DNA from 2 places in the Brooklawnia propionicigenes genome. Region 2 is predicted to be linked to the other one. Evidence: riboswitches for the same ligand, from Rfam matches in the RefSeq annotation. Region 2 holds a riboswitch; the other holds the start of a gene.
The links. Region 2 has a riboswitch for FMN ahead of QUE25_RS00195 (ABC transporter permease). Riboswitches for the same ligand answer to the same signal wherever they lie in the genome.
Positions count from the first base shown of each region.

Region 1 (15,143 bases), 1.4 Mb from region 2:
TGGCGGTGCGCGTCGGCTGGTTCACGGCGAAAAACGCCTGCTGCAGCGCGAAGATGCCCAGCAGCAGCCAGACGTTGTCGAGGCTCAGCGCGGCCTGCGCCCAGAACAGCGCGGAGGTGACGATCAGGCCACCGGTGGTGATCTCCAGCAGCCGACGCCGGTCCATGACGTCGGCCAGCGCGCCACCCCACAGCCCCATCACGATCAGCGGCACCAGTCCGAAGACGCCGGTCAGGCCGACCATTGCCGACGAGCTCGTGATCGCGTAGATCTGCGCGGGCACCGCCACCACGGTCAGCTGGGCTCCGATGACCGTGACGATATTGGCTGTCCACAGCCGCCGGAAGTCGGGAGAGGTGAGCGGACGCGTGTCAGCGAAAATGCCGCGCAGGCGGTCCACCAGTCGGGTTTGGCCATTTGACACGCCCGCCACCGTACCCCCGCACGCCACGCCCAACTCAGTCGTCCGTGGAAACCAGCGCCCCGCCCATTCAGCCGCGCACGCGGCCGGGGCGCTGCATGACGCCGTTGCGGGTATCCCGAACCGGCCTATCGGCCGGGTCGGCTGTCAGTTCGTGGCCCGCCCGGAGATGAACGCGTACCGCAAGATACCGGCGGCCTGAACGCCGTCGGGCAGGTCTGCCCTGCGCAACGCAAGCACGCGAGCACCGGTGGCAAGCGCACGGCGGGCGATCTCCTCGAGAGCGTCATGACCCGGCACCACCGAACTACTCGCGTCCTCGAGCACCAGCGCGCCATCGTCGGTGACGAAGCCGGGCACGACGGCGCCCATGTCCACCGCGAGGGTGTCGAGAGCGCCCATGGCGGCTGCACGCGCCAGGTCACTGAGATCGGACACCGCCCGACCGCTACCCCGCAGATCAGCGAAGACCTCGGCGAGTTCCTTGAGCTCGGCGGCGTAGATGTCGTCGAGCACCGACCGCGCGGCCTGGGCCAGTTGCGCGGGGCTCTGATCGTCCGGGTTTCCGCCGATGACCTCGTCGGCAACCTGGGCGTAGCCGGCCACACCGCGATAGATGGACGACAGCGGCTCAGCGGCAGCAATGATCAGCGGCAACGATTCGCCGTTGAGTACGGGCCGCAGAGCGTGATCGACAGCGCGCGCGTACTGGGTGAGCCGTACCTTGCGTCCCTCGTCGCCCTGGATGCGGCCGTACGGTGAGCGTCCTCCGATGGAACGCGGCGACAGGAAGGCCTCGGCGTTCGGCGGGATCCCCGGTACCTCGATCTCCTGCGCGGGCGCATCGGCGCTCACCTCGATCAGGCGGGCACCGTTCTGCGACAGCGCGAGCACGAATGCCGCCTGCGGGAAGGTCACGGCGCGCAGCAACGGGGTGATAGCGAAGCGGTCGGCCACGGCCACGTACTCGGTGAGCTCATTGGCCAGCCGGAACTCGAGCACGCTGGACGGGGTCACGAAGATGGCCAGGCTGCGACCCAGATCACGCCAGAATTCGAGGTCGTCCAGCAGTGCGTAGAGATCGTCTGTCAGCGCGCGTGCAGTCTGCTTGTCGGCCAGCTGCTCCACGCGGCTGATCGCCTCGTCGAACAGTGCCCGTGCACGTAGCCGATTCTCTTCATCATTGACAGGGATGGGGCTCGTCGGAAGATAGACGGTGATGCTCAGGTCATCTCGGGCTGCGGCCAGGCGCTCAATGTCGGCGCGTGAGGGCATATCAATATGCACGGCATTCCTCCTGCTAGTGGTGACCTTTTCGACGATAGTCGAGGGCCCACCGACGCGGGCATCCCACGGAGAGGGTCATCCCCGCGGGGCGGCGTGCCTGGTCTTCTTCAGTCGGGGCCATTCAGCCCGAAATCGGCGATTTGGATCGATCCAAGGGCCCAGGTGAAGAAGACCAGGCACGCGGCGGGGTCGTTGCCGCCCCGGCCCCGCCAGTTCGTGAGGGAAATGGGAGACGAGATGGCCTGCGCCACACGTGGTTGCTCATCGATCAACGGCTCTGGCCGCCAAGGCGACGCCGGTCGCGGCGCCCGAGCCGTGGCGGCAGCGTCCCTAGACTGCTGCGTATGGTGATCGCCTTCCGGCCGGCAGCACTCGTGTTCCGTGCCCTGGCATGCGCGCTGATCGCGACGGGCCTCGTCCGGCTCGGTCGTCTGCTGTCCGGGGCACCGGACTGGAGAGTGTTCTTGTTCTAGACGGCTCAGAGCAATGTGGTCTGCCTGGCGTGGATGCTCGTGCTGCTGGTCGTGACCGCAGCGCAGCTCGCGAGCCAGGGCGCGCGAGGGGTCTCGGCGCCGTCACCGCGGCTGAGCGCGGCGGTGATGATGACGATCACGGTCACCATGGGGGTCTATCTCGTGCTGCTGGCTCCGAACGCCTTCCAGCAGTCGGGCGGCGCATACCGGCCGTTCGGCCTGACCAGCGATCTGGTGCACATCGTCGCGCCCTGCCTGATCATCGCGGACTGGCTGGCGTTCACGCCGAAAGGCAGGCTGCGCTGGTTCGATCCGCTGATGTGGACGATCCCGCCCTACGCCTATCTGGTCTTCGCGTTCACCCGCATCGCGCTCGGCGCCGACTTCGGTGTCGGGCGGATCTACCCGTATCCCTTCATGGACATCGAGGTCAACGGGCTGGGCGGTGTCGTGCTGTGGATCGGCGCGCTGAGCATCGTCCTGGTGACGATCGGCTACGGGAATTACGCGCTCGACCGGCTTCTCGCCAAGATGGCGCAGCACCGCTGACGGTGTCGCCGGTCATCTGGTGATGAGACGTTCGGGGTCGAACGCGGCCACGCTCATCGCCCATCCGGCGATGTTGAGTCCGGCGAGGATGGCGGCGAGCAGGCAGGCCACCGGCAGCGTTGCGGGAATGACGCCCATGGCCACCAGGAGGGCGACGGCGAACGAGGGCAGGCTGATCGGCATCGCGATCTGCTGTGCGCTGCGGACGTCTTTGGCCCGGGTGGAGATGATGATGCCGATCCAGATCGACCATGCTGCGACCAGCGGCGTGAAGAAGATCTGAGCGGCGATCGCTGGGCCCCGCAGCACCGCCGCTGCCGACTGTGGCTCGGCGAACACTGCGATCACGGCGACGACAAGGCCGAAGACGAGGTAGGAGACAGCCACCGAGGGGACGAGGGCAGCGAGTGCCTTGCCCAGCAGGAGTTCGTCGCGGCGCACCGGGGTGGTCAGGACGGGCTCGAGGGTGCCCTGCTGGCGTTCGCCGACGATGGCGTGGGCGGCGATCACGGTCGGCGCGACGGCCGGGATGCCGAGCATGTAGACCAGCCAGGCGCCGTGCTGGAGATCGGCCGGCGTCATGGTGAACACCTGGACCAGGGGTGTGATCAAGAACACCAACGGGATGATCGTCATCCCGGCGACCAGGGAACGGTTGCGCCGGTAGTCCCGCAGTTCCTTGCCGGCAACGGCGCGAACGCGGCGCAGGCTGATCGGGTTCATCGGTCCTCCTGACCGTCGATGCCGGTGGTGCCGCTGGTGCCGGTGGTGCCGGGGTCGACGAGCAGGAGGTAGACGTCTTCGAGGCTGTGCGGTGCCTCACCGATCGACAGCACGTCCGCACCGGTGGCGACCACGGCCCGGGCCACCGCGGGCGCGGCGACCGCGGGATCGGTGACGGTCAGCAGGTAGTCGCCCGGGCCCTGATCATGCCAGGCCCGAACGCCGGGCAGACCGCTCAACACCACGTCCGGACGGTCGAGGGGCAGCCGGGTCACGACCCGCAAGGTCTTGGCGAACAGCCGATCGCGCAGGTCGGCAGGGCGGCCGATCACCCGCAGGGTCGTATTGAGGATCGCGACCCGATCACACAGCCGCTCGGCCTCGTCCAGCCGGTGCGTGGTCAAGAAGATGGTCACGCCGCGGCTGCGCAGCCCATCGAGCAATTGGTGAACCTCGTGAGCGGCGACCGGATCCAGACCGGAGGTGGGCTCGTCCAGGAAAAGGACCTGTGGGTCGCTGAGTAGGGTGCGGGCCAGGCTGACGCGCTGCCGCAGGCCCTTCGACAGCGTGCCGCACAGGTCCTTGGCCCGATCGGTCAGGCCGACCGACGCCAAGGCCTGCGCGATGCGCCGGCCGGGATCGGGCACCTCGTACAGGCCCGCGAAATAGGCCAGGTTCTCGTTGACGCTCAGCCGCTGATACAGACCCGCGGACTCGGGCATGATGGCGATCCGGCCGCGAATGCGCGCGCCGTTGTCGGGTCGAAGCGCCAGCCCGGCGACCGTCGCCGACCCGGCCGTCGGGGTGAGAAGTGTGCCGAGGGTGCGCACCATGGTCGTCTTGCCGGCGCCGTTCGGGCCCAGAAAACCGAACACCTCACCGCGGGCGACCTCGAACGAGACATCGGAGAACGCGGTCCGGCTGCCGAATCGCTTGGTCAACCCGTGGACCGAGATGGCGGGGTCGTCCCGGCCAGCGGCGGTATTGCCGATGCCGGACGGCACCTGGGAGTCCCCGTCGGGCAGGGCGCGCGTCATAGCGGCAGCATATGCCGGGCTCGGCGGCCGTGACCGAGCCCTTCGCCACCGGCCGGCCACGCCAGAGCCCAGACCTGTCGGACTACCGGGTGATGTCGCCGTCATGGTCACCCAGCTGATCCCGGAGTCGAGCAATGTCAGTGGGCGCTCGTAACCTTGCAGATGTGACGCGACTCGACCCACCTGACGACCTGGCGACCCCCAGCACCTGGGCGCTCGGGCTCGCCTACGCGCGCGAAGGACGCGTCAACGTCTTGCATCACGATCGTCTGCGCCACGAGATCACCGCTCGCTGTCGGGGCTCGCGCAACCGCAACTACACCGTGCACGCCAGCTACGCCTGCAGTCCCGATGGTGAGCTGGTGGCGATCGACGGCTCCTGCAGCTGCCCGGTGGTCTACAACTGCAAGCACTGCGTCGCGGTGGTGGCCACCGAACTTGATCTCGCCGGTCCCGGCACCGGCAGGTCTGCGCTGCCGGGCAGATCGGGCGGTCGCACGCAGGCCCTGCTCAGTGAGCTGCCTGCGATCGACTCGGAGATGGCTCCCGAGGATCTGCTGCCACCGCCGGCGCAGATCATCGGGCTGCCGGCCTGGCGTCGGACGCTGGACCGCATCTTCACACCGGTCCACGACCCACACCGCCCAGATCTTCAGCCGCTCGCGCTGCTGCTGACCTTCGAGCCGGACCCGGCGCCGGGCGACCAGTCCGGGGTGCCGTCCCGCTATGCGTCCACGGCCTTCGGACGACGGCTGACCGAACTCGGCTACGCCTTCCCCAGCAGGCCGGGGTTCGTGCATGTCATTCCCGCCCGCGCCGGCAAACGGCAGGCCTGGGTGCGCACCGGCATCTCCTGGATGCGGCTGCGGGCCAGCGAGGTGCAGAATGCGAACCCCGCCCACCTGGATGCGCTCAACGGATTGCGGCGGCTGTATGCGGATGTGGGCCCCTACCTCGGCGCGCAGGACCCGATCGCGCTCGAGAAGATCAACCACCCTGCGCTGTGGCTGGTCCTGCAGGAGATCGTCGACGCCGGAATCGCTGTCGTCGAGGACACCTCGCTGCGCCCGGTGAGCATTGAGCCCGAGCCGGCCAAGGCCGACATCGAGATCACCCAGACCGATGCGGGCGAGCTGACCGTGCGCGCCGCGGTCCGCCACCCGCAATTGGACGCCGGCACCGCCACGACGCGGCTGGGTGATCCGCCGCACGGCGTCGCCTGGCGCGATGACTCGGGCGTCCACCTGGCGCGCTTCGAGCTGCCGGCGGATAGGACCTGGAAGCAGCTGGCGGCAGAACGCGACGAGATCAGCATCCCCGCGGACGACTACGAGGACTTCGTCCAGACGGTGCTGCCGCGGATCGCCCGCGTCGGATGGACGTCGCCGGACGGCAGCTTCGAGCCGCCTGCGCCGCCGGCACCGCGCCTGCACCTGGAACTCGGCATCGCCCCGACCACCGCGGACACCCTGAAGCCGAGGGCCCATCTGCGCTGGGGCTGGCATTACCGTGACGACGAGGGCCGCGGTCGCGGACCGCTGCCGTTGGAGACGACCTCGCGGGACGCGACCCGCGATCTTGACCAGGAGCGCAGCATCGCGACTGCTGTCGCCGCCGAGTTCGCGGACCTGCCCGCGGCGCTCCGGGAGCCGTCCGAGACGGCACCCCAGACCCCGCTGCTTCGCCAGGACGCGCAACTGTCCGGCATGGACGTGGTGCGGCTCACCCAGGAGGTGCTCCCCCGGCTCGAGGAACTCGGCGTGATCGTGGAGACCGGCCAGATTCCCGCTTTCCAGGAGACCTCCGGGGCCAGGATTCAGGTCGGTCTGGACAATGAGGGCAGCGGCAATGACTGGCTCGACCTGGAGATCACGGTCGAGGTGGACGGTCACGAGCTGCCGATCGCCGCGCTCATCCGGTCACTCACGCTGGGCGATGAGGCCGTCTTCTTGCCCGACGGCAGCTATCTGCGGCTCGATGATCCCGAGCTGGATCAGCTGCGGCAACTGCTCGAGGAGGCCGCGGAACTGGGCGACCAGCGCCGCTCGGGGGTGCGGGTTCCGCGGGTGCGGATGTCGTGGTGGGAGGATCTGCTCTCGCTCAACATCGTGCAGTCATCGACCGACGCCTGGTTCGACGCGCTGCGCAAGGCGATGACCAACCCGCCGCCGGTGGCCGAGCTGCCCGCCGGCCTGGACGCGCAGCTGCGTCCGTACCAGCTGGCCGGCTACCGCTGGCTGGCCGGGTTGCGGCGCTCAGGGCTGGGCGGCGTCCTGGCCGACGACATGGGCCTGGGCAAGACGGTGCAGGCGCTCGCGATGATTCTCGACGAACGTGAGCAGGCAGACCCAGATGATGCCGGGCCGGCGCCATGGCTGGTGGTCGCGCCTACCTCGGTGGTGCCGAACTGGGCGTCCGAGGCGAAACGGTTCACGCCGAGCCTGCGGGTCGTGATGATCGAGGCCACCGAGACCCGCCGCGGCGTCCCGCTCCGCGAATTGGCTGGTCAGGCCGACATTGTGATCACCTCGTACGCGCTGTTGCGGCTGGAGGCCGATGAGTACGCCGCCCAGTCGTGGGCGGGCATGCTGCTGGACGAGGCCCAGAACGCGAAGAACCACTCGTCCAAGGTCTTCGCTGCAGTGATGGGCGTCGGCGCGCCGATGACGTATGCGATCACCGGCACCCCGATGGAGAACAACCTGGGCGAACTGTGGGCGATGTTCTCCCTGACCGCGCCGGGTCTGCTGGGCAGCCCGAAGCAGTTCCGAGAGGCGTTCCGTCGTCCGATCGAACGCCAGGACGATGCGGACGGGCAGCGGCTGGCGTTGCTGAGGCGCCGCATCGCCCCGTTCCTGCTGCGCCGGACGAAAGATCAGGTCGCGCTCGACCTGCCACCCAAGCAGGAGCAGATCATCCAGGTCGATCTGGCGCCGGCCCACCGGCGGATCTACGACCGGCAGCTGCAGCGGGAGCGTCAGCGGGTGCTGCAGCTGACCGATGACATGGACCACAACCAGATCGAGGTGCTGGCTGCCTTGACCCGGCTGCGTCAGTTGGCGATCGACCCCAGCCTGGTCGATCAGGGCGAGACCGAGATCAAGGCGCCGTCGTCGAAACTGGACGCCTTGGTGCCCCTGCTGCAGGAGGCCGCCAACGAGGGGCACCGCGTGCTGGTCTTCAGCCAGTTCACCCGCTATCTGCGCAAGATCGCGGCCCGGCTCGACCACGAGAAGATCGGGTACTCATATCTGGACGGCACCACAGCGCACCGTCGCGATGTCATCGACGGCTTCACGCAGGGCGACGATCCGGTCTTCCTGATCAGCCTGAAGGCAGGCGGAGCCGGCATCAATCTCACCGAGGCCGACTATGCGATCCTCGCCGACCCCTGGTGGAACCCGGCGGTGGAGAACCAGGCCGTCGACCGGACGCACCGCATCGGCCAGACCCGGCCGGTGCACGTCTACCGGATGGTCTCGCGCGGCACCATCGAGGAGAAGGTGCTGGCCTTGCAGGACGCCAAGCGGGAGCTGATCTCGGGCGTGCTCGGTGCCGACACCGACGAGGCTGCCGGTGACGTGCCGGTACCCGGACGCGGTGGCCGCCTGAGCGCCGAGGACGTCCGGATGCTGCTGGGCTGATGGGCCTTGGTGGTCGTCGAGTGTGGCCGCCAAGGGCGCAGTTCAGGCCGAGCAGAGTGGCACCCTGGGCACAGGTGAGGCTCTGATTGTGCTCGCGGCTGCGCGCCCGCCCTCGCCCCCAAGAACGCGCCTACGTTCGGATCGCATCGAACGCGGTAAGGGTGGCCAGGACCGCCTCGGCTGCCTCCCGTCCCTTATTCTCTGGCGAGTCCGGCAGCCCGGCCCGAGCGAGGGCTTGCTGCTCGGTATCGCAGGTGAGCACGCCGAAGCCGATGGGCGTCCCGGTCCGGGTCATCACGTCGATGATGCCCTGGGTTGCGCCCGCGCAGACGTAGTCGAAGTGGGGGGTGCCTCCCCGGATGACGACTCCCAGCGCCACCAGCCCATCGAAGTGGTCGGCAAGCTGGCGACAGGCCACCGGCAGCTCGAAAGTGCCGGGCACACGAACCACCGTGGCCGCGGCGCCGGCGTCCTCCAGCGTGGAGACCGCGTTGTCGACCAGGGCAGCCATGATGACGTCATGCCACGACGATGCCACGACGGCTATGCGCCGTCCGGTGCCGTCGACAGTGAGGATCGGGGATCCGGAGCCGGCCATCATGCCCCCTGACAGACGACCGGCGTGGCGGGCAGGCGGTGCCCCATGCGGTCGCGTTTGGTGGACAGGTAGTGCAGGTTGTCGGGATTCGGCGCCACGACAAGCGGACGCAGACCGGTGATGTCGATCCCCGCCGTGCGGAGTCCATCGGCCTTTGCGGGGTTGTTCGTGAGCAGTTCGACCCGCTGCACGCCTTCGGCGGCCAGAATGGCAGCGGCCGCGCCGTATTCGCGGGCGTCGACCGGAAGTCCGAGCAGGATCTGGGCGTCGACGGTGTCGGCGCCTTCATCTTGCAGAGCGTAGGCCGACAGTTTCGCGAGCAGCCCCACCCCACGGCCTTCGTGGCCGCGCAGGTAGACGACAACCCCACCCTGATCGGCGATCAGCGCCAGCGACTGGTCGAGTTGCCGGCCACAGTCGCAGCGGCGTGAACCCAACGCATCTCCGGTGAGGCATTCGGAATGGAGCCGGACCAAGGGCGCCTCGCCGGACGCGGCAAGGCCGCGGGGGCTGATCAGTGCGAGGTGCTCCGCGCCGGTGCGCAGGTCGCGGTAGCCGTGCAGCGCGAACACGCCATGGGCGGTCGGCAGCGTCGTCGTGGCGACCAACTCGACGCGGTCGTGCAGGTCGCGCCAGGCGACCAGCTCCGCGATGGTGATGACCGGCAGGTTCTCGCGCTCGCCCAGAGCGAGGATGTCGGGCGTCCGCAGTACTTCACCCGAGTCGTCGACGATTTCGCCGATCGCACCGACCGGTGGCAGCCCCGCCAGCCGGCACAGGTCGACGGCTGCCTCGGTGTGTCCGACGCGCTCGAAGACTCCCCCCGCCTTGGCGCGCAGCGGCAGCACATGGCCGGGGCGGATCAGATCGGACGCCTCGGCGTCCGGGTTGCCCAGGACGCGCAGCGTGGTGGCTCGATCCGCCGCGGAGATCCCGGTCGTGACTCCGGCCGCGGCGTCCACGCTCACGGTGTACGCGGTCCGCAGCGGGTCGGCATTGTTCGGCACCATCAGGGGCAGCCCGAGACGGTCGGCCCACTGGTTCGGCATCGGGGCGCAGAGATAACCCGAGGTGTGCCGCACCATCCACCCGACCCATTCCGATGAGGCGGTGGCCGCGGCCACGATGGCGTCTCCTTCGTTCTCGCGATCGGGGTTGTCGAGGACCAGGACGGGACGCCCGGCGCGCAGGGCGTCGAGCGCTGCGGGAATGCTCGCGAACTCAGCCACGGGTCACCTCCTGCGCTGCGCCGGGCTCGAGGTGGTCGAGGTGGGCGACGACGTACTTGCCCAGGATGTCGGCCTCAAGGTTGACCACGGTGCCCACGGCGGCGGAGCCGAGGTTCGTCGACGCGAGCGTGGTCGGGATCAGCGAGACCGTGAACCGGTCAGGCCGGATGTCGTAGACGGTGAGGGAGACACCGTCGACGGCGATCGATCCCTTCTCCACCAGATAGCGCCGCACATGTGGTGGGCAGGAGATCTCGACGACCTCCCATTGGTCGCCCGGCGTTCGGGACAGGATCTCACCCGTGCCGTCGACATGTCCTTGGACGACGTGCCCGCCGAAGCGGCTCGAGGCTGCCATCGCTCGCTCCAGGTTGACCTGGTCGCCGGGCGTGAGCCGGCCGAGGGAGGTGCGGCTGAGTGACTCGGCCATGACGTCAACGGCGAAGGTGTCGCCGTCGAGTGCGGTTACGGTGAGGCAGGTGCCGTTCACGGCGATCGAGCTGCCGGCGGTGGCGTCGGAGGTGACGAGCCGGCCGCGGACGGACAGCACGGCGGAATCGTCCAGATGACGGACCTCGGTGACCTCGCCGAGCTCCTCAATGATGCCGGTAAACATGTTCACTCCTTACTGGGGTTGATCTGACTGGTTCTGGATGCGTCGGAAAGCGGGCGAAGGGTCAGCCGCACGTCGTCGCCCAGCCGGGTCACGCCGGCGAGGGCGTAGCGGCGAATGCCGGCCATGGAGGTGACACCGAGGTCACCGATCATCGGCGCACCCGATCCGAGCAGGGCGGGCGCGATGTAGGCGATGATCTCGTCGATCAGGCCGGCGGTGAGGAAGGCTGCTGCCAGGGTGGCCCCGCCCTCGAGCAGGGCTCGGTGGATGCCTTGCTCGTGCAGACGCGCGAGGACGGCGTCCGGGTTTGCGTTCAGCAGCAGCGTGGCTGCCTCCGGGGAGAGGACGCGGGCGTTGGCGGGGATCGGGCGGCGTCCGATGACCACCCGCAACGGCTGCTTGGGCGCGAGTGTGGCATCAGGGCCGCGGACGGTGAGGTGGGGATCGTCGGCGAGCGCGGTGCCGGTGCCGATCAGGATCGCCCCGCAGCGGGCGCGCAGCTGATGGACATCGGCCCGCGCTGGTGCGCCGGTGATCCAGGCCGATGTGCCGTCGGCTGCCGCGGTCCGGCCGTCCAGGGTGGCGCCGACCTTCCAGGTGACGAACGGGCGGCCATGGATCGCTGAGAACGTCCAGGTCCGGTTGAGTGCGGTCGCTTCGCCGCCGAGAATGCCGCCGATGACGTCGACGCCATTCGCGGCCAGGCTTGCCGCGCCACCGGCCGCGCGCGGGTTCGGGTCGGCCTGCGCGTACACCACCCGCCGGACCCCGGCGCGCAGCAGCGCCTGGACGCAAGGGCCGGTGCGGCCGTGGTGGTTGCAGGGTTCCAGGGTCACATAGGCGGTCGTGCCGGCAGCATTCGAACCCGCAGCGTGGAGGGCTTCGACCTCGGCGTGTGGTGTTCCGGCGCCAGTGTGCCAGCCCTCGCCCCGGATGAGGCCGGCGTCGTCGACCAGCACGCAACCGACACGAGGATTGGGGTCTACTTCGGGGGAACGGGCGGCAAGCTCAAGCGCGCGCCGCATCCACTCCTCATGGTGCTCGCCGGACATTCCCGCCGGCTGCCGCTGCCGTTTCATCTGCCCTCCGTCGTCTCTGGAGACGACTCCGGGGCAGGACAGGCAGGGATTCGGGGACGCACTATTGGTGCCGGCGACAAATCCGCCGGCGCGCAGCAACGCCACGAACCGCGTGCGCCTCCCATCCGGACTTTAACCGTCGGCGCCGGAATTCCACCGGCTCAACCATTGGCTCGCGAGGAGCCGCTGGGTCGCGGACTATCACCGCCGGTTCGGACTTTCACCGACCCCGGAGCACGTTCTTTCCGTGCACCCTACCAGAGTCTGCTCAGGCGGTCCGCGCGGGGCGAGCAGAACCAACCCGGCATGGGAGACCCCGGCACACCCTATGTGAGAACCTTGAGCGCGCCCACGACCAGATCGTGCGCATAAGGGGCGGCGACCTGGTTCAAGAAGACCGGGAAGTCGACGGTGGCATTGTGATCGGCGCGATCCGAGATGGTTCTGGCCACCGCAAACGGGATTCCCGCGGCAGCGCAGACCTGGGCAACCGCGGCACCTTCCATCTCCACCGCGAGGGCATCGGGGAGTTCTGCGCGTAGCTGGGCCGAACCCTCGGCGGTGGCGACGAACAGGTCCCCCGAGATCACCAGGCCGGGATGCACCGCGGGCTCTCCGAAACCGAGCGCGGACAGCTCGGCGCGGTGCGCCGAACAGGCGCCGACCGCTGCCGCCGCGAGTGCCGCAGTGAGGTAGGCGTCCACGGGAATGCGGGCCACTCCCACGACGGGCGATACCCACCGGTCCCACAGCGGACGCGCATCCAGGTCGTGCTGCAGCAGCTCGGTGGCGATGACCACATCTCCGGGATTCACATTCGGCCCGAGGCCTCCGGCGGTGCCGACCAGGATCATGCCCGTGACCCGCTCGGCGAGAATCGCTGCGGTGGCCGCCGCGGCTACCTTGCCGACACCCGAGCGCGCCAGCAGCACCTGCCGACCCGCGAGGGTGGCATGCATGAGCGTGATGCCCGCCACCGTCTCGGTGCGGATCTCGCCCTCGCCGCGCGCGGCCTCCACGATCGCCGACAACTCTTCGGGCAACGCTGCGATGATCGCGAGCATGTCATCAGCCTCCTTGGCTCAGCTGGCACCATCATGGCACCCCGGTCGAGCCCGGAAATCCGGCATCCCCACCGGGGCTGCGGACCCGAGCGTGCCTCATCTTCTTCACTTGAGCCCCAAACTGCCGAATTGGCCAGTTTGGATCGATCTAACGCCCCAGGTGAAGAAGATCAGGCACGCTCTTGCATCGAGCCGGGCCCGGTCAGGCCTGCTCGGCCTGTCTCCGCACCATCTCGGTGATCCAGACCGGCGCGAACGGAGAGGTACAGCCGGGCGAGGTCGGATAATCCTTCAGCACCTCCAGGCGCTCCCCGATCTCCAGTGCGCGGGCGCGATACTCGGGGTGTTCGATGCCGATCTGGGCCAGACAGGCGTTCATGGCCCACTGCAACCGCTCGGGGGCGTCGGCCATCTGCGCCTCGATCAGGTCGAGCAAACCCGCCAGGTCGAGCCCTTCCGGCTTCTTCACCACCCGGTCGGCGGTGAGCGCCCAGCCGGCGCTGGCGATCACCGGATCCGGATCGTCGAACCAGCTCACCCGCAGCGCCTCGACGTGCGGCGACTTCTTCACAACGTAGTTCACCAGCCAGTCCTGCACCTTCGGCACCCGGGCATCACGCAGCATCGCGTCCAGCTCGTCCTGGCTGAACGATCGGGGACGGCAGATCAAGAGCGCGAGCAGGCGGGCAGCGCTGTCACCGGTGGCCCACAACTGGCCAGCGAACTCGTGGCGGGTCTTGATCCGCTTGGCCAGCGCTCTCAGCTTGGTGAGGTTCACGCCGTGATCGTCGCCATACCGCTCGTTGACCGCCCGGATCTTCGGATCTTCCAGCGAGGCCAGCTCGGCCATCACCTCGGTCAGAGTCATCTCGCTCATGCCTCAAGCATCACGCATGCGCAAGAAACGTCCTAGACCCCGAAACTGGATTTCCCGCGCGCCGACCGGCATGCTGCCAATAGCTTTGAAGCAAACAAACCCACGGGAGCGCCGACCATGGAAGACATCCGCCTGATCGCGTCCGATATGGACCACACGCTGCTCACCGAAACCAGCGAACTGCCTCCCGATTTCCACAGCTACGTCGATCGGCTGAATCAGGCCGGCATCGTCTTCGTCGCAGCCAGCGGACGCCCGCTGTTCACGCTGCAGACCATGTTCCCGGCCGGCGGCCCCGGCCTGGGCTACATCGGCGACAACGGCGGGACCGTCAGTTACGACGGCGAGGTGCTCTTCGAGAGTCTGCTGTCCACGGCTGACTACCAGGCGATGATCGCCCTCACCCACCAGCAGACAGCCGGCGTCCCGATCATCTGCGGCATCGAAACCGCCTATGTCGCCTCCGCGCACCGGATGCACGAAGAGTTCCTACGCACCTTCTACTCCGAGATCACCTTTGTCGACGACCTCAGCGTCATCGACGCGGACGCCGACAAGTTCACGGTCTACTTCCCGGGCGGCGGCGCGATCGAGATCTGCGACGACCTCTATCGTCCGGCCTACGACCGGGACTTCTCGGTCACCATCGGCGGGGTGGTGTGGGTCGACATCATGAACCCCGGCGTGACCAAGGGCAGCGGGCTGCGCGTGCTGGCTGATCGGCTGGGCCTGAACCCTGGGCAGATGATGGCTTTCGGCGACACCTACAACGACATCGAGATGCTGGACGAGGTCTACTACAGCTATGCGGTCAGCAACGCCGAGCAGGCGGTCCGCGATCGCGCGCGTTTCATTACCGGGTCGAATGACGAATACGGCGTGGTGAGCGTCATCCGCGAAGTGCTGTCACAACGAGGAGGCTGCTGATGGACAAGATCGACTTCAAGAAGACCCTCGACTCGTATCAGGCCAAGCGCGGGGTCTTTCGCCTCGTCGAGGTCCCACCGCTGCACTACCTGATGATCGACGGCCACGGCGACCCGAACACCTCGCCCGCCTTCGCAGAAGCCATCGAGACGCTGTATCCGATCGCCTACAAGCTGAAGTTCGCCAGCAAGCAGGGACTCGGGCGTGACTACGTCGTCCCGCCGCTGGAGGGCTTGTGGTGGGCCGACGACATGGACGCGTTCTCGAACCGCGACAAGTCCCAGTGGGATTGGACACTGCTGCTGCTGGTTCCGGACTGGATCGACCAGGCCATGGTCGACGCCGCGGTCGAGCAGGTGGCCGCCAAGGATCCGCCCGCGCGGCTCGGCGATGTCCGCTTCGACCTGCTGGACGAGGGGTTGTGCGTCCAGACGCTGCATATCGGCAGTTTCGACGACGAGGGGCCGGTGCTGCAGAAGCTGCACGAGGAGTTCATTCCCAGCCAGGGCCTGCGGCCGATCGGACACCACCACGAGATCTACTTCAGCGATTTCCGCCGCACCGCACCCGACAAACTGCGGACGCTACTGCGTCAGCCGGTCGCGCAGGCCAGCAGCAC
Region 1 is NZ_AP028056.1:1,467,045-1,482,187, forward strand. Features, by position in the region: gene QUE25_RS06565 (MFS transporter) at 1-424, opposite strand, end outside; gene QUE25_RS06570 (baeRF11 domain-containing protein) at 569-1,708, opposite strand; gene QUE25_RS06575 (hypothetical protein) at 2,053-2,181, shown strand; gene QUE25_RS06580 (Pr6Pr family membrane protein) at 2,215-2,730, shown strand; gene QUE25_RS06585 (ABC transporter permease subunit) at 2,743-3,453, opposite strand; gene QUE25_RS06590 (ABC transporter ATP-binding protein) at 3,450-4,490, opposite strand; gene QUE25_RS06595 (DEAD/DEAH box helicase) at 4,655-8,134, shown strand; gene ribH (6,7-dimethyl-8-ribityllumazine synthase) at 8,265-8,747, opposite strand; gene ribB (3,4-dihydroxy-2-butanone-4-phosphate synthase) at 8,732-9,961, opposite strand; gene QUE25_RS06610 (riboflavin synthase) at 9,954-10,577, opposite strand; gene ribD (bifunctional diaminohydroxyphosphoribosylaminopyrimidine deaminase/5-amino-6-(5-phosphoribosylamino)uracil reductase RibD) at 10,580-11,656, opposite strand; FMN riboswitch at 11,766-11,897, opposite strand; gene QUE25_RS06620 (5'-methylthioadenosine/adenosylhomocysteine nucleosidase) at 11,983-12,720, opposite strand; gene QUE25_RS06625 (DNA alkylation repair protein) at 12,923-13,597, opposite strand; gene QUE25_RS06630 (HAD family hydrolase) at 13,715-14,524, shown strand; gene QUE25_RS06635 (GyrI-like domain-containing protein) at 14,524-15,143, shown strand, end outside; gene QUE25_RS06640 (aspartate/glutamate racemase family protein) at 15,117-15,143, opposite strand, start outside.
Region 1: another riboswitch for FMN. It lies ahead of ribD (bifunctional diaminohydroxyphosphoribosylaminopyrimidine deaminase/5-amino-6-(5-phosphoribosylamino)uracil reductase RibD); the one in region 2 lies ahead of QUE25_RS00195 (ABC transporter permease).

Region 2 (15,143 bases):
CCCGGGTGCTTGTCTCCTTCGTGCCAGCCCGCCGCGTGCGCGTCGCCGGTCAGGGCATGGCAGATGTAGATCGCATTGCTGGCGTCCGCATTGAGCGTTCCGTACGTCTCGTAGGCAATCACCACCTCGTTCAGCTGGTCGCCGCACACCAGCGTCAGCGGATTGCCCGCATCGAACAACGTGACCTGTTTCGTCTCGACGATGCCGAGACTGTCATTACTGGTGGGCATCACTCAGCGGTCTTGTCCAGAGCCTGCTCGAGGTCGGCGATGATGTCATCGACATTCTCGATGCCGACCGACAGTCGCACCATCTCGGGGGCGACACCGGCGGCCGCGAGTTCCTCGTCGTTGAGCTGCGAGTGCGTCGTGGAGGCATTGTGGATCACCAGCGACTTGGCGTCCCCGATGTTGGCCAGGTGACTGAACAGCTGCAGTGCCTCGACGAAGGCGCTGCCGGCCTCACGTCCGGCTCGCAGCCCGAAGCTCACCAGACCGCCATAGCCCTTGCCCGTCAACACTCGATCGGCGATCTCGTGGTAGGGGTTGTCGTCGAAACCCGGGTAGTTCACCCAGGCGACCAGTGGGTGAGCGCGCAGGTAGTCGGCGACCTGTGCAGCGTTCTGGCAGTGCCGGTCCATCCGCACATGCAGGCTTTCGATGCCCTGCAGGATGATCCAGGCATTCATCGGCGACAGCGTGGCCCCGGTATTGCGCATCAAGACGGTACGCGCCCTGGTGATGTAGGCGGCCGGGCCGGCCGCGTCGGTCCACACGACATCGTGGTAGGAGGCGTCGGGCGTGGCCATCATGGGGAAGCGGTCGGCGTGGGCCGCCCAGTCGAAGTTCCCGGCGTCCACGATGGCACCACCCATCGAGGTGCCGTGGCCGCCCATGTACTTGGTGGTCGAATGCACCACGACGTCTGCGCCGTGCTCGATAGGGCGGCACAGATACGGGGTGGCCACGGTGCTGTCGATGATGAAGGGCAGCCCCAGCGCGTGACTGGCCTCGGCCCACGCATCGATGTCGACCACGTTCAGCTTCGGGTTGCAGATCGTCTCTCCAAAGACCAGCCGGGTGCGCTCGTCGACGAGTCCGGGCAGGTCTTCGGGCCGGTCGGGATCGATCAGCCGGCACTCGATGCCGAACTGCTTGAGGGTGTGCATGAACAGCGCGAACGTGCCACCGTACAGCGTCGACAACGCGACGATGTTGTCGCCCGCGCCGGTCACATTGAGTACCGCATAGGTGACAGCAGCTGCCCCGGTGGCGGTGGCCAGCGCACCGATGCCCCCCTCCATCGCCGCGATCCGCGCCTCGTAGACCCCCGTGGTGGGGTTCATCAGACGACTGTAGATGTTGCCCGGAACCGCCAGCGCGAACAGGTCGGCGGCGTGCTGCGAGTCATCGAAGGTGTAAGCAACAGTCTGGTAGATCGGCACCGCGCGAGCGTTGGTGGCGGAGTCGGATTCTTCTTGCCCAGCGTGGACTGCCAGGGTTTCCAGCTGATAGGCGGGATGATCAGTCATTGATGTGTCCCCTTTCGGATCGGCGCACACCAGGCTACCCGCCCGCCCATCAGCGGGCCACGATTTGGGTGGTGTAGGCGTCGCCGGCGGGGACGGGGGACGACACCAGGCCGGAGTCGGCGAAGAAGCCTGCCATCGCCTCCCAGCGCCCTGGATTCTGAACTCCGAACTGCCCACCGTAGAGTTCGGTCGTCGCCTTCAATACGGCCAGCGCATGGGCCTGTTGGTCGGGCTCCGCCAGGGTCGGCACGTAGTCGACAGACAGCTGGACGGCCTGTTCGGGGTCGGACGCACACAGCTCCGCTCCCCTGGTCAGCGCTGTCAGCAGCCCGACCAGATCTGCCGGCCGTTCAGCGATGGTGGCGTCCGTCGCTCCCAGACCGGCGCTGACCAGTGGCGGATCGTCGAGGCTGATCGTGCGTACTGCGAAGCCGGCCTCGTTGAAGCGGACGACCTCGTTGTTCAAGAAGCCGACCACCGCGTCCACTTTGCCGCCGCTGAGCGCCGCGAACTGGGTGTAGCCGATGGAGGCCACGTCGATGTCGTCGCGGCTGAGCCCGCTCTGGGCGAGCACCGCCAGCAGGTAGAACCAGTTCTCTCCGTACTCGCCGGGCAGTCCGACGCTGTGACCACGCAGGTCGGCGAACGACTGAATCGGCGAGTCTGCCGGCACGATGATGGTGGCCGGATAGGTCTGGTAGGCGGTCGCGAAGTTGCGGACGGTAACGCCCTCGCTGCGACCTTGCAGCATCTCGCCACCGCCCGCGAAGACCACCTGCTCGTCGCCGGTTTGGAGCGCACCGAGCAGGCTCTCATTGGCGCCGTGGTGGCGCAGCGTCACCGACACGCCCTCCTCGGTGAACCAGCCGAGCTTGTCGGCGACATAGGCCGGCGCGAACTGGATATCGGGGACATAGGTCAGCCCGAGGGTCAGCGCCGCGGCCGCGCTCCCCCCGTCCGAGCCCGTGGTGGCCGGACTCGATCCGTCCGATGGACGAGCGCAGGCTGCCAGCCCGGCCAGCAGGGCTGAGCCGAGCAGGGTGCGGCGTGTCATGGATTGCATGGTGGTGGTCTCCTATTTCTCGTGGTGCGGATGGGTGAGGCGGTACCAGCGGGGACTGGATGCAAACGGGTTGACCAGCCATTCGATGAACGTCATGCCGAGATAGATGGCGATCGCCAGAACACACAGCACGATGAGGGTGGTGAACAGGCCGGTGGTGTCACTCGACTGGGACTGTACGGCCAGCCGCTGACCCAGTCCGTTGCCGCCCATCACGAGTTCGCCGACGACGGCGCCGGTGATCGACAGCGTGAAACCATTGCGCACGCCGGTCAACGTGGCGGGCAGGGCGAGTGGCCACTCGATCCACCTGGCCATCTGCGCGCCTGCTGCCCCATCGACCCGCGCCGCGTCCAAGACCTCCCGGTCGATGCTGCGCAGACCGAGCACGGTCGACAGCACCATCGGGAAGAAGACCATGACCGAACACAGCAGGACGACCGGTCGCATGCCGTACCCCACCCAGATCACCAGCAGCGGTGCCAATGCCACTGCCGGAATGGCCTGCGAGGCCGCGAGGTAGGGGGCCAGGGTCGCCTCGGCAAGTCGCACATGGGCGATGAGATAGGCCGTCGGCAAGGCGATGACAGAAGCCAGCAGGCAGCCGGCGGCCGCCTCCGTGATCGTCACACCAATGGGGGCCCACAGCCGTCCGGACGCCAGCTCTCTGCCGAGACGTCCGACGACGGTGCCAGGACTGGGCAGCAGCGTCGCGGGAATCGATCCGAAGCTGGTGACCAACCACCACGCCAGGAGGAAGATCAACCCCGCAACGATGGGCGCGGCAATCCGCAAAGGCAACGGTGTGTGCCGTAGGCGGATGTCCATGCCGCGTCTCAACCCCTCCCCGGTCATCATGCCGGGGGTCGACGCGCGGCAGCCGCTGAGAATCGAGCGCCCCAAGGACGCCGGACGCGCCTGCCAAGCGCGACGTGCACCTCCCATCCGGACTCTAACCGTCGGTACCGGAATCCCACCGGTTCAACCGCCTGCCATCCATGTGGACGACCTGCGGGTCGCGGACTATCACCGCCGGTTCGGACTTTCACCGACCCCGGGCACGTTCAATATTGCTCAGTCGTGACTATAGCGCACCAGCTAGAAGCGGCGGTCGCGCGGGTACAGCACGAACACCGCGATCAGCGCCGCAAAGACCGCGATGGTGCACACCAGCAGGGAGATCTGCATGCCGGCCACGAATGCGTGCCCGGCCAGTTGGTTCAACTGGGCGCCCAACTCTGCGGTCAGCTGCTCGGCCACCCGCGCTGCACCCGCGACGGATTCCAGCGCGACCGATTGGAGGTCACCGAGCTGGTCCCAGATCGAGCTCGACATCATCACCCCGCGGTAGCGGGCAGTCAACAGTGATCCGATCACTGCGACTCCCAAGGCGCTGCCGACCTGCATCAGTGCGGTGTTGGTGGCCGAGCCGGCGCCGGTCGCATCGGGTGGCAGCGCGTCCATCACGGCCTGGGTCGCTGCCGGAACCAGGAGACCTGCGCCGAGGCCGAAGAGCACGACACCGGGAAGCAGATGACCGAAGGCCGAACTGTCGCTGGTGGTGGCCAGCCAGCCATAGCCGATCCCGACGCACAGCAGTCCGATCAGCACAGTGACCTTGAGCTGCACCAGGTCGATGAAGCGTGGCGCCGAGACCGCGCCCACGAGCATCGCAACAGCGATCGGCAGCACTCGGATCCCGGTCTGCATGGGGGTGTAGTCGAGGATGAACTGAAGATACTGGGTCAACACGAACAGTGCACCGGCGCCGGCCGCGGTCACCAGGCCGGATACTCCGACAGCCACGCTGAAGGTGCGGATCTTGAACAGCGAGAGCCGCAGCAATGGTGCCGGCACCCGCGATTCCCAGTAGATGAACGCAGCGAGCAGACTCAGCCCGCCGATGGCCGCCCCGATGACCAGCACATTGCCTGCGCCCAGCCCGGGCGCCGAGATCACCGCCCAGCAGATCAGCGCGAGCGCCACCGTCGACAGCACCGCACCCAGGTAGTCCACACCACCTGCCACCGGACGTGGGCGGCTGTGTGGCAGCACGAAGAACCCGAATACCACGATGCCGACCGCAAGCGGCACGTTGATGAGGAAGATCGAACCCCAGCTGAAGTGTTCCAGCAGGACCCCCGAGAGCAACGGCCCGACCGCTCCCCCGGCTCCGTTCGCCCCCGACCACAAGGCGAAGGCCACGGTGCGTTCTTTCGGGTCGGAGAACAGCGACGAGACCAGCGCCAGCGTCGAGGGAGCCAACAGGGCCGCCCCGACACCCATCAGGGCACGCGCACTGATCAGTAGGCCGGTGGTGCCGACCAGCCCGGCCATCAGGGAGAAGCTGCCGAAGACCGCGGTTCCGACCAGGAATGTGCGGGATCTGCCCCAGCGGTCCACCAGCCCGCCGGCGACCAGCAGCAGGCCGGCGTAGGTGATCTGGTACGCGTCCACCGTCCACTGCAGCTGGTCGGTGGACGCATGCAGCTCGCGGGCCAGCGTGGGCAACGCGACGTTGAGGATCGTGTTGTCGAGGCTCGCGATGAACAGACCCAGCGCCAGAACGGCGAGGGCGGACCAGCGCAGTCGGTGCGTCCGCGAGGTCTCGCGCACCACGGTCGCGGGCATCAGCTGGCTTCGTTTCCAGTGACCACGAACCAAAAGGCTACCGTCACAGGCTCCCGATCAGAGCAGCCTGCGGGCCTTTTGTGGTCAGTTCAGGGTCAACTCGGATTGCAGCCTGCACTGGGCGCGCCGGCCGCCGCGGATCGCGAACAGGTAACCGGTGATGATCACGATGCTGAGCAGCCAGCACCATTTCATGGCTTCGCGGTAGAGCTGCCACGGCTGATCCGGATCGGCGGCGATCGTCCCGGCGATGCTCCACAGCACCGAACCGATGGCCAGGCCGAGCGCATATGCCGAACCCAGCACCCCGTAGATGGACGCGTAGTCGCGCTGCCCGAAGGCCAAACCGCAGGCCAGTGGCGGGGTCAGGGAACCCACCGCGAACCCCGCTCCGACAAGACCGATCACCAGGAAGATCCAGCCCGACGCGGGGTAGACGATGGTGCCGAGCAGGTAGCCGGCGACACCGTGGATCGCCATCAGGATGATCATTGCTTTGACCATCCCGATGGCTTCGATCAGCCAGCCGAGCACCGGTTTGGCCATGATCAGGCCGACCATCTGCGTGGTCATCAGGGTTCCGGCCAGCCCGGGGGTCATACCGGAACCGGGATAGGTCTGCTGATTGATGAAGAAGGGTTGGGTGATCTGGCCCATCGCGCAGAACACGCCGAGCAATGTGACCATGGCGTACAACAGCCAGAACCAGCCGCTGCGCAGTGCTTGCCCGAGCCGCAGACCGGGCACCTGTTCGACCGGAACCTCGCCTACCCGCACGGTGGCGACGTCCACCCCGACAGCGGCCTTGCCGTAAATCGGCAGCCCCACGTCGGAGGGCTTGTTCACCACCAGCAACCAGGCGGGCACCAGACAGAAGAATGCGTAGAGTCCCGCGCCGATGAGCATGGAGGCGCGCCAACCGAGGCCACCTTCGCTGACCGGCTGATTGGTATTGGTGAACACGAGCGAGGACAGAATGCCACCCAGACCGGTACCTGCGACCGTGACGCCCATGATGACGCCCTTGTGCTTGTGGAACCAGCTGTTCACCAGGATGACCGGCACATAGTTCACCGACATTCCGAATCCCAGGCCGGTGATGATCGCGAAGGCATACAGCCCGCCCATGCCCTGTGCTGTCGACATCGCGGCCAGTCCCAAGGAGCTGATCGTGCCGCCGATCAGGAGCAGCCGGCGGCCGCCCCACCTGCCGATCAGGCGTCCGGCGATGGGCATCATCGCGATCGCGACCAGCAGCAGCACCGTATAGACACTCTGTACTTGCGCCCGGCTCGTCTGGCCGTCCGGCCACAAGTCGGCGCGGATCCTGTCGATGAACATCGATAGACCGCTCAACACGATGCCGGCGGAGATCTGAGCGCAGACCGCGCCGATGGTGACCAGTGCATAACATGGCGAGCGTTTGGGCCGGGAATTGGATCCAGTCCGGACCGTCATGACGGCGGCCTCGCTGACCCGCTGCACCGGTTGCTCGCCTGCGCCCCCGGACATCTCTGTCATTCAGCGGGCCCTTCTCGTGATGTGACCGCCAGTCTAGCTATCGGTCGTGTCCGGTGACCAGCCATGCGCTGGTCCGGGCGCGCAGCAGGAGCACCAGCAGACGCGCGGTCATGAAGGCCCCGTAGTAGCAGAGCCACAGCCAGACCATGGCGGCGATTCCCACCGGCCGGATCCACATCATGGCGCCGATCGCTGCAGCGAAGCTCACCAGCGGCCACAGCCCCGCCAGCGCCAGGTAGCGCACGTCCCCGGCGCCGATGAGCACCCCGTCGAGCACGAAGAGCACTCCACACATCGGCAGGAAGACAGCCATCATGATGAAGCTGACCGGCAGCAGGGCGCGCACCGAGGCGTCCGGGGTGAACACCGCTCCGACTACCGGGGAAACGACGGCGACCGCGATCCCCAGGACCACCCCGACGAGAATCCCCCAGCCGGCGATCCGGTTGAGTTGCTGCCGGACGCCTACGCTGTCGCCGGCGCCGAGGTCATGGCCGATCATGGCCTGCGCGGCGATGGCCAGCGCGTCCATCGTGTTGACCAGCAGCATGTAGACCGCCATCGTCACCTGCAGCGCGGCAAGTTCCGAGGTGCCCAGCCGGGCGGCGGCCCAGACCAGCACGATCAGCACGATACGCAACGTGGCGGTGCGCAACAGCATCAGCGAGGAGACCATGAAGGCGTGGCCGGGAGAACCGATACCGGGCCTCAAGGAGACCTCGTTAGCCCGGGCGGCACGAACTGCGACCGCCGCATACACCAGGGCCATCAGGGTCTGGGTGATGGCCGTGCCGAGCGCGGAACCGGCGATTCCCAGGCCGAACGGATAGATGAACAGCCAGTTCAGGATCACATTGACCACGGCGCCACCGGCCGCGACTGCCAGCGGGGTGCGGGTGTCCTGCAACCCGCGGAGCAGACCGGTCGCGGCGAGCACCGTGAGCATGCCCGGCAGACCCCACAGGCAGATCGCGATGTAGTGATATGCCTGCCGGGCCACCGCGGGGTCGGGGGTGAAGGCGCTGGTGATGGTGCCGGTGAGCGGCAGTCCGACCAGCAGAAGGATGACACCCAAGCCCAGACCGAGCCAGATGCCATCGATACCGGCGCGGATCGCGCCCGGCTTGTCGTTGGCGCCGAGTCGCCGTGCCACCATCGGCGTGGTGGTGTAGCTGAGGAAGATGCACAGGCCGATCACGGTCTGCATCACCGTCGAGCCGATCGACATGCCGGCCAGCACGGTCTCGCCCAGGTGACCGACCATCGCGGTGTCGGTGAGCACGAACAGCGGCTCAGCGATCAACGCCCCGAGGGCTGGGATGGCCAGGGATCCCAGCCTGCGGTCCATGGCGGTGATCCGCCATGTAAATGGTAACGGCACTAGTCAGATAAGACTCAGTAGTGGCTGACCACGACAGCGCCCATCGGAGCCCAGCCGTAGATGAACTGCGCGTCGGCGACCGGCATGTTGAGGCAGCCGTGCGAACCACCCGGGCCGCTCCAACCGAACGAGTCACGCCACGGTGCGCCGTGGAAGGCGATCGAACCGGTGAAGTAGGTGACCCACGGGATGTTCTCCGCGACGTAGGTGGTGCCGTCCAGGTTGGTGCCGCGCATGGTCTGACTCTGGTACTTCAGATAGACGTTGAACTTGCCGGTGGGGGTCTCCAGACCTGGCATGCCGGGCACGACATAGATCGGCCCGCGGGCCACGGTCGCGCCTTCGTAGGCGGTCACGGTGTTGTTGCCGAGGTTGACGTCCAGCCACCTCTCCCCCGGTGCGGCCGCATAGGAGAGATTCTGGGCGCCATCGGCGATGACCTTGTCCTGGTAGGTCGGATCCACCTTGTCGAAGCTGAAGGAGCCGGCATAGGGCTGTCCCGAGCCGAGTGCATTGACCAGGTTGTCGGCCAGTTGGGTGGCGTTGTTCACCTGCCATCCGTCGCGCGCCTCCTGCAGGGTCGACACGACGGTGCCCGCCTGGTTGACGTTGCGGATGCCGTTGACCACTTCTACCCCGGCGGTGTCAGCTGTCTGCTGAACCCACGCGGCGACCTTCTCCTGACTGATGACCGGTTCGCCGAGCGAGCCGTTCTCGGCGGTGGGGATGGTGATCCACTGCGCCTTCTGAGTGGCAGTGGCCGGGTAGCTGTCCGATTCACGCCCGGTGAGGTTCACGTCGAGCGCGACCAGCTTGTTCGCCTTGTCCGCGACGGTCTGAGCCTGGTCGGTGGAGGTGTGGGGGTCCACCTGGCTGGTCGTCAGCCTGACGGTCTGGGAACTCAGCGTCTGGACGGCCCGGTCCGCTGCGGCGGTCAGGTCGGAGGCGTCCACGCCGGTACCGGCCTGGGCGGGCTCGATGACGAACGATGCGTTGTCATCGCCGAGCTTGACGATCGCGTCCTTGGCGGGGTCACCGTATTCGGAGACGAGTTCGGCTGTCAGTGCGTCGATCTTCGACTCGTCGACCGTCGCCACCACAGGGGATGTCTGCTTGGTGAAGACAGCCGAGTAGCGCTGGCCCAGGTTCTCGTTGGCGGCGAATACCTGATCGGCAGTCGCCTGTGCGTCAACGGAGATGCCGAGATCGGCCAGACTCAGTTCGCGGCTGTGATCGTCGATCTGCAGCGTGACACTGACCTGGTCGGCTCGCTCGCCGAGTTCGGCGGCAAGCTGACTCTTGGTCTGTCCGGTGACCGATACTCCGGCGACTGATGCGCCCGGCAATCCATGGGTAGAGAAATAGGCTGTGTAGACCGCGGCGCCAATACCCAGCGCCACGACAAGTCCTGAAATAACCCAGAAGATGAGCCGATGAGGTAACCCCTTCTGATTCACAGGCGCTATTATAAGTGACTTCGGGCCTCATCACGAACTCTGTGCTGGCCATGGACGCCATCAACTTATAGGATGTCGGGTTGCTGGCTCGCTGGATGTCGGTCATTTGCCGTCCGGCCGTGCCGCCACCGCTAGGATTGCTGAACAGATCGCGACACAGCAGTCGCGGACGGCGGAGGTCATCATGAGCGAGCAGACGCAGGGCGCAGGTCGAATCCGGCTGGATACCGCGGGCCGGATCGTGGTGGGTACTGATGGCTCAGAGCGCGCACGTAAGGCAGTGGACTGGGCGGCCGATCGGGCGTTGGCGCGCGGGCTCCCGTTGCTGATCGTCATGGTCATTCCGGGACCCCAGATCGGGCGTACCTTCACCGCGGTCACCGACGAGTACCAGACCCAGTTCAAGCGGCGATGCCAACAGCGGTTGAATGCCGAACTGGAGCGGCTGCGCGCAGCTCATCCGACGCTGGACGTCAAGGCCGAACTGGTGGAGGGCTATGCCTCCTATGTGCTGGCTCAGGCGTCCAAGAATGCGGCGCAGGTGGTGGTGGGAGCACGCGGACGACGCGCCCCGATTTCGGTGAAGCTGCTCGGCGGTGTCTCGGACGCTGTCGCCTCCCACGCGCACGGACCGGTGGCAGTGATCACCGATGAGGCGCAGGAGAACCCGGGTGGCCCGGTGGTGGTCGGCATCGACGATTCGAACGAGGCCCGGGCCGCGGCGAAGCTGGCCTTCGAGGCCGCTGATCTGCGTGGAGTTCCGCTGGTCGTCATCCACGCCTGGGATTACGCCATGCTCGGCACGCCGTGGGAATACGACATCTGGGACGAGTCGATGTCGGAGATCCTGGATACGCTCACGAAGAATATCGAGGGTGTCTTCGCCGATATCAAGGCCCAGTATCCGGAAGTGCAGGTCGAGCTGAGGATCGTCGATTCCAGTGCGTCGCAGGCGTTGATCGACGCATCGATCGATGCCGGCCTGGTGGTTGTCGGGTCTCGTGGACGCGGTGGGTTCACCGGCCTACTGCTCGGATCCACGAGTAAGCGGGTACTGCGCGAGGCGCACTGCCCGGTGGTCGTCACGCGAGCGGAAGGCTCGAAGAACGGCAAGCAGTCCTAGAGCGCATACTGAGCCTCACGTATCAGCCTGCTGAGAGGTCCCATGGCTCTGTATCTGTCGGAGATGGCGGCGCTCGGCGTGGTCGGTTTCGATCCGCTGGGCGCCATCATCATGCTTACCTTCATTGCAGGCGGTGCCCGGTTCGGGCACACGTTGACGTTCACGGCAGTCAACTGGATCATGATCGTGGTGCTCGGCGTGGCCGCGGGCAGCGCACTCGATGCCGTGCTCGGCCCCCTGCGGCACTGGCTGCAGTCGGTACCGAGATGGGCGTGGGTCACGGTCGAGACTGCCAGCGCTGTCGGCTTATTGGTCTGGGCGATCGTCCGGGTACGTACCGGTCTCGGCCCGGACAAGCAGGGCGGCGCCCGCTCGGCGCCGCTGTGGATGCTCGTGGCGATTGCTGTCGGCTTGGCGGTGGCCGCATTCGCCGATCCTGGTTACTCCGGGGCTGTGCTGGCCGGATCGGGGCATCCGGCCTCCTGGCGGGTGGTGGGCCTGACGCTGTGGTATCTGATCGCGATGTCCCCGCTGGTCCTGGTCTGCATCGCCGACGGACTCGGCGCGACCGCGAGGGTCAGCGCCTGGTTGCATCGCTGGTTGAGCAGATCGCGTAGACCGGTGTGGATCATCACCACGGCACTCATCGTGGTGGTGGCCGTCCTGCTGGCGATAGACGCGCTGCTGTTGGCGGCAACCGGGAAGTTCCTGCCCTAGCCGTCGTCCCTTTCTCACCCCCGAACTCGGACACGTCGCGCGGCCGGCGAACCCAACGCAGTAGCGTGAGCCCTGGAGAACGCTGCTTCGGCGTCGGGAAAAAGGAACTGCTATGCCGGCTGATCACACTGCCCTCTACGGGCCGCGGCCATCTGTCAACGAGCTTGCGCAGCAGGGCAAGCAGCTGCGCAAGCAGTGCCCTCGCTCGGACCTGGGAACCGGATGCAACTTCGATCGAGATCCGATCGCGCTGCTCGAAGCGCAGAACGCCGGCCGGGTGCAGTCACTGGTCCCTATTCGCTGGGGGCGCATGTCGCAGTCGGCCTTTGCGTTCTACCGGGGCGCTGCTGCCCTGATGGCTCACGATCTGGCCCCGACTCCGGTCTCGGGAGTGCGCGTCCAGGCGTGCGGGGACGCACACCTCTCGAACTTCGGGTTCTATGCCTCACCCGAACGCGAACTCGTCTTCGATCTGAACGATTTCGACGAGACGCTTCCGGCGCCCTGGGAGTGGGATGTCGAGCGGCTGGTGGCTTCGCTGGTGGTGGCTGCGCGTTCTTCGGGCTTCGGCGATCAGGTGGCCACTACCGTGGCCATCGGCTGCGCCCGCGCTTACCGCACAGCCATGAGGTGGCTCGCCGCCCGCGGCGCACTGCAGAACTTCCACACCCTCGTCAAGGCCAGTGAGCTGCTGTCGCGCAGTGAGCAGATGGATATGGGTGCGGCCGGTAAGGAGATCGCCCGGGCCACCCGCAAGGCCGAGGGCCGCACCTCCGAGACGGCTTTGCAGAAGCTGACCACCGTCTGCGAGAACGGCGAGCTCCGACTGGTCGAGCAGCCACCCCTGATGGTCCGGCCACAGCAGTGGCCCGACGACATCGCCTCGGTACCCAAGGTCTACGGCGCCTCGGTGGGTCCCGACATCCGCGCGCTCCTGAAGCGCTTCCAGCCGGTCGACGGCATGTTGCGCGTGGTCGGCGTGGGCAGCGTGGGCACGCGGTGCTTCATCGAACTGCTCGTGGACGCCACCGAAAGCCCGCTGATCCTGCAGATCAAGGAGGCCACCACCTCGGTGCTGGAGCCCTACGCCGGAGCAAGTGAGCTGTCGCAGGCCGGAGAACGAGTGGTCAGTGGTCAGCGGATCATGCAGGCGGTCTCCGATCCGTTCCTCGGCTGGACCTGCTCGGACGGTCACGAGTACTACGTGCGGCAGTTCCGCGATATGAAGGGCGCTTTCCAGATCGAGCGCCTGTCGGCGGATCTGCTCAACAAGTACGGGCAACTGTGCGGCCTGGTCCTCGCTCGGGCGCATGCCCAAACCGCCGAACCCGCGCTCATCTCGGGGTATCTGGGCAAGGGCACTGCCTTCGACGAGGCGATGGCTGCGTTCGCGCTGGGCTATGCCGAACAGAACGATGCCGACTACCAGGCCCTGCTGGCGGCCATCGCCGAGGGACGCATCACCGCCGATTCACTGGGCTGAGCTGTGCGCGGTGAGTCCGCGCGCAGCTTCGAGAAACAGCCCGGTCGTGGACTCCGGGTCGTGATCGGCCCGCCAGATCAGCCCGATCTCGCGGGTCCGTTCGGTGCGCAACGGAATGAATGTCGCGCCGGCCAGCGGCAGATAGGGGTCGTCGGCCGGCAGCAGCGCCACTCCGATACCGGCAACCACCAGACCCGCAACGGTTGACAGCTCGTCGGACTCGTATGCCACCTTGGCCTCGATGCCCTCGTCGGCGGCCACCGCGTCCAGGAGATCTCGGGAGTGGAAGCTCTTCGGGGTGGAGATGAACGGTTCCCCGGCGGCATCGCTGAGCGAGACGGTGCTTCGCCCGGCCAACCAGTGGTCGGCGGGCACGCACAACGCGAGCGGCTGACGCCACATCTCGAGCCAGGCCATGTCGTCGCGGTCCGGACGAGGAGAACTCAGCGCGATATCTGCTTCGTCGTCCAGCACCCGGTCGACGAGCTCGGTGCCGGTGCCCTGGTGCAGCCTGATCTCGGCCCGGGGATGGCTGGTGGCGAAGGCGCGGATGAGTTGCGGGGCCAGCCAGGTGCCCAGGGAGTGCAGGAAGTCGAAACGCACCAGGCCGGTTTCGGGGTCGAGCAGCCGGCGCACCTCGGACTCGGCCAGATCGAGCTGGGTGACAGCGGCCCGGATTCTGCTACGCAGTGCCTTTCCGCGGACATTGAGACTCAGCGATCGACCATGCCGATCGAACAAGGTGGTGCCCATCCGCTGCTCCAGTCGTGCCAGCCGGCGCGACAAGGTGGGTTGAGGAATGCGCAGCTCGGCGGCAGCATCACCCACATGCTCGGTCTCGGCGAGCACGAGGAACCACGACAGATCATCGGACAGCACAGCGCAAGACTAATACCAGAAGTGCATCGATTCAGGCATCTATATGCATTTCCATTGTAGTTGCGGGAAGTTCACAGTAGATGACGTGACGACGACCTACTCAGCACTCCAGATCGACACCATCCCCGACCGGCCACGCTCGGTGGAGATCGCGCGCAGGCCCGAGATCAGGCGTGCGGCGTCTCCCGAGGGTCTGCGTCGTGGCGAGCCGGGCTATCTGCGAGCCTCGCTGGCTCTGCTGGCGGCTGGGCTGGCGTCGTTCAACGCGCTCTACTGCACTCAGGCCCTGATGCCGACGCTGACCGCGAGCCTGCATGCCTCCCCCGCTCAGGCCGCGCTGACCGTCAGCGCCGCCACCGGCGTCCTGGCGGTCTCGATCCTGCCCGCGTCCGTGCTTTCGGAAAGATTCGGGCGCGGCCGCGTCATCGTCGCTTCGGCGCTGGCCGCCACCCTGCTCGGGTTGCTGCTGCCGCTGGCACCAGGGCTGGGATGGCTGGTGGCCGGGCGTGCCCTGCAGGGGTTGCTGGTCGCGGGCGTGCCTGCCACCGCGATGGCCTGGCTCGCCCAGGAGATTCATCCCCGCGATCTGCCCAGGGCGATGGGACTGTATGTGGCGGGCAATACCGTCGGTGGGCTGCTGGGACGCCTGATCCCGTCCGGGGTGCTGCAGTTCGCCGGCTGGCGGCTCGCCTTGGGCATCGACATGGCCTTCGCGCTGGCCTGCGCGATCCTCATCGCTACCGTCATCCCAGCCGAACGCCGTTTCACCCCGAAACGGCTGCGGCTCAGTTCGGAGCTGCGCACCATGGCCGCTCAGTGGCGTGACCGTCGGCTGGCCGGCTTGTTCGGGGTGGGATTCATCTTCATGGGCGTCTTCGTCTCCCTGTACGACTTCCTCGGATACCGGCTCAACTCGACGTTCGGACTGCCGATGTCGGCCATCGGCCTGGTCTTCCTGCTCTATCTGTTCGGCACCTTGGCATCCGCCCAAGCTGGGCGAATGGTCGGTCATTTTGGACGCGACAAGGCCCTTCTTGTCGGCGCGGCGATGGCCATCGTCGGCATGCCGGTGATCGCCGCCGGCCAGTTGTGGCTGATGCTGCCGGGGGTCGCCTTGTTCACCTACGGCTTTTTCACCGTGCACTCGGTGGCATCCGGGTGGGTCGGCGCATTGGCTCCCGCCAGCCGCGGTGAAGCCTCCGGCATGTATCTGGCCTGCTACTACCTCGGTTCGTCGATCATCGGCTACCTGTCGGGCCATGTCATGCATGCCTTCGGCTGGTGGGGCCTGGTCGGCTGGCTGGTCGCCCTGATCGGGATCGGCTGCCTGTTCGCCGGGTCGGTGAGCCGGGCCTCG
Region 2 is NZ_AP028056.1:32,681-47,823, reverse strand. Features, by position in the region: gene metX (homoserine O-acetyltransferase MetX) at 1-230, opposite strand, end outside; gene QUE25_RS00205 (O-acetylhomoserine aminocarboxypropyltransferase/cysteine synthase family protein) at 230-1,531, opposite strand; gene QUE25_RS00200 (ABC transporter substrate-binding protein) at 1,581-2,585, opposite strand; gene QUE25_RS00195 (ABC transporter permease) at 2,607-3,539, opposite strand; FMN riboswitch at 3,523-3,660, opposite strand; gene QUE25_RS00190 (MFS transporter) at 3,693-5,225, opposite strand; gene QUE25_RS00185 (MFS transporter) at 5,310-6,746, opposite strand; gene QUE25_RS00180 (MATE family efflux transporter) at 6,784-8,094, opposite strand; gene QUE25_RS00175 (L,D-transpeptidase family protein) at 8,142-9,527, opposite strand; gene QUE25_RS00170 (universal stress protein) at 9,769-10,707, shown strand; gene QUE25_RS00165 (hypothetical protein) at 10,750-11,424, shown strand; gene QUE25_RS00160 (DUF2252 domain-containing protein) at 11,537-12,907, shown strand; gene QUE25_RS00155 (LysR family transcriptional regulator) at 12,896-13,786, opposite strand; gene QUE25_RS00150 (MFS transporter) at 13,872-15,143, shown strand, end outside.